2 linked regions of the Chlorogloeopsis sp. ULAP01 genome follow. The protein of the gene in region 2 interacts with the protein of the main gene of each other region in a pairwise test. Links are inferred from orthologs where the notes say so. Each region holds a gene or a part of one and is shown on either strand. Other genes may lie near its edges.

Region 1 (3,321 bases), on a different replicon or contig from region 2:
TAATAATATTGCTCACATATACTGTCGTTGCGGGCATTATGCAGCAGCTTTAGAATCCTATGAAGAAGCCTTAGTAATAGCTAGTAAGGTAGGCGCTCGTGACACAGAAGCTACTATTTTGAGCAATATTGGTTTACTTTACGCTAGCTTAGGCGAATTTGAAAAAGCATTAAACTACTACGAACTTGCCTTAGCCCTTCGGCGAGACATTAACGCTGTTCCAGGTCAAGGAGAGACTCTTTATCTCATCGGTGATGTCTATCGCAATCTAGCAAATTACTCAAAGGCACAAGATTATCTTCAAGAAGCTCTAGCAATTCATCGAGAAATTGGAGACATTATGAGTGAGGGCAATACTCTTAGTATTTTAGGATTAATTTATAGAGATTTAAAAGAATATGAAAAAGCTCTAGAAAACTATCAGCAAGCCCTAATGATTCGTAAGAAATTAGGAAACCGCATGGATGAACTTGAAAACCTTGAATATATTGGAGAAGTATTTTTGGAGTTAGAGCAGCACTCCGAAGCCCTGGAATACTATCAGCAAGCATTAGTAGTTGCTAGAGAGATGGATTATCAACATAGTGAAGACAGAATTATTGAGACTATCAACGAGATTAATAGTCGTTCATTTGCCTGATTGGCTTAACTTTTTGATTGAGAATTACGCTTAGGGTATATCATAGTTTTGAAGTAGAAACGCAAGTTGATTTATTGCGTCTCTACAAGGGTATTTATCTAACGTCCCACCAACTTATCCCGCAGATGCTTAATCCGATCGCGTAACTTTGCCGCCTCCTCAAATTCTAATTTCTTCGCCGCTTCTTTCATCTGTGCTTCTAGTTGAGTAATCAATTCTGGAATGTTTTCTAACGGCAATTCATCTATATGTTGCTCGACTGTTTCTAACTCTTGAGCATTCAACCTTCGCGATACTTCCAAGAAAGATAAAATTGCGTTACTCGATTTCTTGACTATTGGTTGCGGTGTAATTCCGTGCATCCGGTTGTATGCCATTTGAATACCGCGACGGCGTTCGGTTTCATCAATAGCTTTAATCATGCTATCTGTGAGGTTATCGGCATACATAATTGCTTGCCCCCGAACGTGACGTGCTGCCCTCCCAATAGTTTGAATTAAAGAACGTTCGGCACGTAAAAAACCCTCTTTATCTGCATCTAAAATTGCTACAAGCGAAACTTCTGGTAAGTCTAGCCCTTCTCGCAATAAGTTCACACCAACTAAGACATCAAACTTGGCGTCGCGTAAATCTTGAATAATTTCAATGCGCTCAATCGAATTAATTTCAGAATGCAAATATCTTACTCGAATACTATTTTCTTGCAGGTACTCAGTTAAATCTTCTGCCATGCGTTTTGTTAAAGTTGTCACCAACACCCGCTCGTGGAGATCTACCCTATCTTTGATTTCACCTAATAAATCATCAATTTGCCCTTCTGTCGGACGAACAATAATTTCTGGATCTATTACACCAGTGGGGCGAATAATTTGCTCTATCACATGATCTTGAGAAACTTCTATTTCCCAGTCTCCTGGAGTCGCAGAAACAAAAACACATTGATTTACCTTTGCCCAAAATTCTTCTGCTTTCAAAGGGCGGTTATCGGCAGCACTAGGTAAGCGAAAACCATGCTCAATTAATACTTTTTTCCTGGCTTGATCGCCGTTGTACATACCGCGAATTTGCGGCACAGTTACGTGAGATTCATCGATTACCAACAGCCAATCTTTAGGAAAATAATCAACCAAACACTCTGGCGGTTCTCCTGCTAGTCTTCCTGCCAAGTGACGAGAGTAGTTTTCGACGCCGTTGCAGTAACCAACTTCTCGCAGCATTTCTAAGTCATAGCGCGTTCGCTGATCTATACGTTGCGCTTCTAGTAATTTTTCTGCTGCCTCTAATTCGGCTTTGCGCTCTTTTAATTCTAGGGCGATCGCATCACAAGCTTCTTCTAACCGTTCTTCTGGGGTGACAAAGTGACGTGCAGGGTAGAGATTCACCGCTTGCAAACTTTGGAGAATTTCACCCGTTACCGGATCAACGTAACGAATAGCGTCTATTTCATCACCAAAGAACTCAATCCGAATAATACGATCTTCATATGCTGGGCCTACTTCCAGCACATCACCCCGAACACGAAATCGTCCCCTGCCTATTTCCAAATCATTGCGGCTATATTGTACCGATGCTAAATCTCGTAAAATCTCCCGTTGATTAACTTCCATTCCCACTTGAAAGGGAATCGCAGCTTTGAGGTATTCGGCAGGAATTCCCAAACCGTAGATACAGCTAATCGAAGCAACTACAATTACATCACGACGCTCGAACAGCGATCGCGTTGCCGAGTGCCGCAACATATCAATTTCATCGTTAATGGAAGCAGTTTTTTCTATATACGTATCAGTTACAGGAATATAGGCTTCTGGTTGATAGTAATCGTAGTAACTCACGAAATACTCCACAGCGTTCTTGGGAAAGAACTCCCGCAACTCGTTACAAAGCTGTGCAGCCAGAGTTTTGTTATGTGCCAAAACTAGAGTCGGTTTGCCAACTTTCTCAATTACTGATGCGATTGTAAATGTCTTCCCGGTTCCCGTCGCTCCTAGTAATGTTTGATAATGATGACCTGCTTGGATACTTGCTGCAAGTTGCGCGATCGCTTGGGGTTGATCGCCTGTTGGACTAAAGGGAGCTTGAAGACAAAATTCTGTCATACAGTTTTGCTATAAATACCCAATCTTAATAGTAGCGAATACATACTTTGACCAAATTACAATGCATATTTTGGTTCAAATGAAAATTATTTTAATATCTCTTAATTTATTGCAAAAAACTTTAATATTAATAACACTTATGTATAGCTTTTAAATAAAGTTATACATATAAAATGTTCTTTAAAGTTAAACTCTAAATATATTAGGAAAATTTTGACTTCTCAAAAATATTCTAAAAATTCCTTAATAATTTAGAGGTGTGTGATTTATGGCTATGAGCAGCACTGGCAAAGGAGTCAGTCCTCGGCAAAAACGTGCAAAGTTAAAGGGGGATACTGTGGAACTTGAAAATAACCAGGGTCAAAACTCAAATACCGATCAACCAGTGCAGCTAGAATCGCCAGGTAAAATCGAAGTCCGTGACAACCTTGCTGTTTCTGGTCTACGTCCGATTGGTGCTAGTGATTTAGAAGTTGCAGAAACCCTCTCAATCTCTGGTCTACGTCCGATTGGTACCAGTCACTTGCAAGTTGTAGAGACAATGAACATCATGGGTATACGTCCCATTGCTGCAAACAATATCCA
Region 2 (3,756 bases):
TCAAGCCAAACTCTCAATAATTAAGGCAGAGGGCAGAGAGCAGCGCCGTGCGGGGGTTTCCCCCCAACCCCACTCCGTGGGGGCCCCAAAGCCCCCCGTTGTAGACGCCCGGAGGGCGGCTTCCCGTAGGGTGGCGACTTCGGAAGGTTCCCCTCCGTTGTAGACGCGCAGCGGCTTCCCGTAAGGGTGGCGACTGCCCAGAGGCAGAAGGAAAGAAAACAGAAGACTTTACTTTTTGTCTTTGCGCGCCTGTAATAGTGCTTGTGTCCTTTGAGCGCTCATATTTTACACCTCGCCTAATAGAAAATGAGTGAAACAAACGGCGATCGCTCTATAAATAGGAGTGAAATTAACACCTATAACAGTACTGTTGTTCTACCATAACAACGGTAGTATTATTAAGGACTGTTACGTGCTGCCTTACATTGATTAGCCTGCCGATATGTCAGAAACTCAATTAGCTGCATCTATAAATGGGCATCTTCCCTATCCCCATCAAAATCACCAAAACACTATCCGTATTCGGGGTGCTAGGCAGCATAACCTGAAAAATATTGACTTGGACTTACCGCGCGATCGCTTGATCGTCTTTACAGGTGTTTCTGGTTCGGGCAAGTCTTCTTTAGCTTTTGACACAATCTTTGCCGAGGGACAGCGCCGCTATGTCGAATCTCTCAGTGCTTATGCACGGCAATTTTTAGGTCAGATGGACAAACCAGATGTAGAGTCAATTGAAGGGTTAAGTCCGGCAATTTCCATCGACCAAAAGTCTACTTCCCATAACCCCCGTTCCACAGTGGGGACGGTAACAGAAATTTACGACTATTTGCGCTTATTGTTTGGGCGGGCGGGTGAACCCCATTGTCCGATTTGCGATCGCTGTATTGCTCCACAAACTATTGATGAAATGGTTGATCGCATTATGGAATTAGGCGATCGTACCCGCTTTCAAATTCTTGCGCCTGTGGTGCGGGGTAAAAAAGGCACTCATAAAAAGTTATTATCGAGTTTGGCATCTGGTGGTTTTGTCCGCGTCCGCATTGATGGTGAGGTGCGCGAATTATCAGACTCGATTGAGTTAGATAAAAACACTACTCACACTATTGAAGTAGTAATTGACCGTTTAATGAAAAAAGACGGTATTCAAGAGCGTTTAGTCGATTCGCTCGCTACTTGTTTGAAATTATCAGAGGGAATAGCAGTAATTTTATTTACTCCTGCGTCGGATAGTAGCCAACCATCAACTGAGGAACAAGAATTAGTATTTTCAGAGAATTTTGCTTGTCCAGAACACGGCGCGGTGATGGAAGAATTATCGCCGCGATTGTTCTCGTTTAACTCTCCCTATGGTGCTTGTCCTAATTGTCATGGCATTGGCAGTTTAAGAAGATTTTCTGTGGAATTGGTAGTACCCGATCCGGAAGCACCAGTCTATGCAGCGATCGCACCTTGGTCAGAAAAAGATAATTCTTATTATTTAGAATTGCTTTATAGTTTGGCACAAGCTTATGGATTTGAATTGCAGACATCCTGGAATAAGCTAACGAAGGAACAACAACAGATAATTTTGCATGGAGAAGAAACTACGTCAGAAACACAGAAAAACCAGGTTTTTAGAGGAGTAATTCCAATTTTACAAAGGCAATATGAGGGTGGTTCAGAACTAGTTAAGCAAAAGTTAGAGCAGTATTTAATAGATCAACCATGTCCAGTGTGTAATGGAAAGCGCTTGAAACCAGAAGCATTGGCGGTACGATTGGGGCAGTATCGAATTTTAGATTTGACAGGAGTATCGATCGCCCAGTGTCGGGAGAGGATTGATAATTTAAAATTAAGCGATCGTGCCTATCGCATTGCCGATTTGGTATTGAGAGAGATTAGAGCTAGGTTGCAATTTCTCTTAGATGTGGGGTTGGATTATTTAACATTAGATCGCCCGGCAATGACGCTTTCGGGTGGTGAGGCACAGCGTATTCGTTTGGCAACTCAGATTGGCTCTGGCTTGACTGGAGTTTTATACGTTTTAGATGAGCCAAGTATTGGATTGCATCAACGAGATAATGGGCGCTTGCTGCGAACTTTAACCAAATTGCGCGATTTGGGCAATACATTAATTGTGGTGGAGCATGATGAAGAAACAATTCGTGCTGCCGATTATATAGTTGATATTGGCCCTGGTGCGGGTGTTCGCGGTGGAAATATTATTGCTCAAGGCGACTTAAAGGCGTTATTAGAAGCTGAAGCTTCATTGACAGGTGCATATTTATCGGGGCGACAGGTAATTCAAACACCTGCTCAAAGAAGGGAAGGAAATGGGCTAAGTTTAGTGATTAAAAATGCCCATCGCAATAATTTAAGAAATATAGATGTAGAAATCCCACTAGGTAAACTCGTCACTGTCACCGGTGTTTCTGGTTCTGGTAAATCTACCTTAATTAACGAATTACTCTATCCAGCACTGCAACACCACCTTTTCCGCAAAGTGCCTTTTCCCAAAGAAATGGATGGGATTAAGGGACTAAATACGATTGATAAAGCAATTGTCATCGATCAATCTCCTATCGGTAGAACACCCCGTTCTAACCCAGCAACTTACACAGGCGTTTTTGATGTAATTCGCGATGTGTTTTCTGCAACCATTGAAGCAAAAGCCAGGGGTTACAAACCGGGACAATTTTCTTTTAATGTCAAAGGTGGGCGTTGTGAAGCTTGTAGCGGGCAAGGTGTAAACGTCATTGAAATGAATTTTCTGCCTGATGTTTATGTGCAATGTGAAGTTTGTAAAGGTGCAAGATATAACCGCGAAACTTTGCAGGTGAAGTATAAAGATAAATCTATTGCTGACGTTCTCAATATGACTGTTGAAGAAGCTTTGGAATTTTTTCAAAACATTCCTAAAGCTGTCACTCGTTTGCAAACTTTAGTAGATGTCGGATTGGGTTATATTCACCTCGGACAACCCGCGACTACGTTATCTGGTGGAGAAGCGCAGCGCGTAAAACTAGCAACAGAACTATCGCGCCGCGCCACAGGAAAAACACTTTATTTAATTGATGAACCAACAACAGGTTTATCTTTTTATGATGTCCATAAATTGTTAGATGTGTTGCAAAGATTGGTAGATAAAGGTAATTCAATTTTGGTAATTGAACATAATTTAGATGTAATTCGTTGCGCCGATTGGGTGATAGATTTGGGGCCAGAAGGTGGCGATAAAGGTGGAGAAATAATTGCTATAGGTACGCCAGAAGAAGTAGCAGAGAATCCTAAGTCTTATACTGGACAGTATTTGAAGCAGGTGTTGCAGCATTATCCGCCAGTAGTGTCGGCAAATAGAAGTAAGTAGTGGTGTGACACAGCTAAATTGGTGTATCACAATTCATAGTAAAAATTAAGTAGGGGAGGCAAAAAGCGGAGTGGATGTTCCTCCCGCTTTATTGCCGTTGTGTTACGGCTATGTAAGGATTTGAGAGTTTAATATCAGTTCGCATGATTAGTTATGATTACCATCTTGGTGTTACCCCTCCCTAACCCTCCCCTTGGTAAGGGGAGGGTACCGTTAGGTGGGTGGGGTGCTTAAAGATTTATAAGTAATTAACTGAACTTGGTATAAGAGGGTGAGAACTAGCCGTAACGCGCCGAATTTTTAGTGCATTAAGTCCTGTTTGAATGCATTAATCAGCTTATGCAAGTTGCAAATGAGATAGATGATCCTGAATTATGAAAAAAGCAACTGAATTACAGGAACTAATGAAA

What was found.
Region 1: the proteins of uvrA (region 2) and uvrB interact in binary tests that used the Escherichia coli proteins (3 or more experiments, as listed by UniProt). The link is inferred for Chlorogloeopsis sp. ULAP01 from one-to-one orthologs.

Annotation. Positions count from the first base shown.
Region 1 is NZ_JAUDRH010000022.1:71,031-74,351, reverse strand. Bases 238-3,229 are described here. They hold uvrB (excinuclease ABC subunit UvrB), read right to left. Parts: upstream 2,737-3,229; coding sequence 739-2,736; downstream 238-738. Other genes in these bases: QUB80_RS32855 (hypothetical protein), read left to right, coding at 3,005-3,229; QUB80_RS32865 (tetratricopeptide repeat protein), read left to right, coding at 238-640. Outside these bases: more of QUB80_RS32865, read left to right, coding at 1-237; more of QUB80_RS32855, read left to right, coding at 3,230-3,321. UniProt on the Escherichia coli protein: The UvrABC repair system catalyzes the recognition and processing of DNA lesions. A damage recognition complex composed of 2 UvrA and 2 UvrB subunits scans DNA for abnormalities.
Region 2 is NZ_JAUDRH010000006.1:186,922-190,677, reverse strand. Bases 120-3,546 are described here. They hold uvrA (excinuclease ABC subunit UvrA), read left to right. Parts: upstream 120-442; coding sequence 443-3,346; downstream 3,347-3,546. UniProt on the Escherichia coli protein: The UvrABC repair system catalyzes the recognition and processing of DNA lesions. UvrA is an ATPase and a DNA-binding protein. A damage recognition complex composed of 2 UvrA and 2 UvrB subunits scans DNA for abnormalities.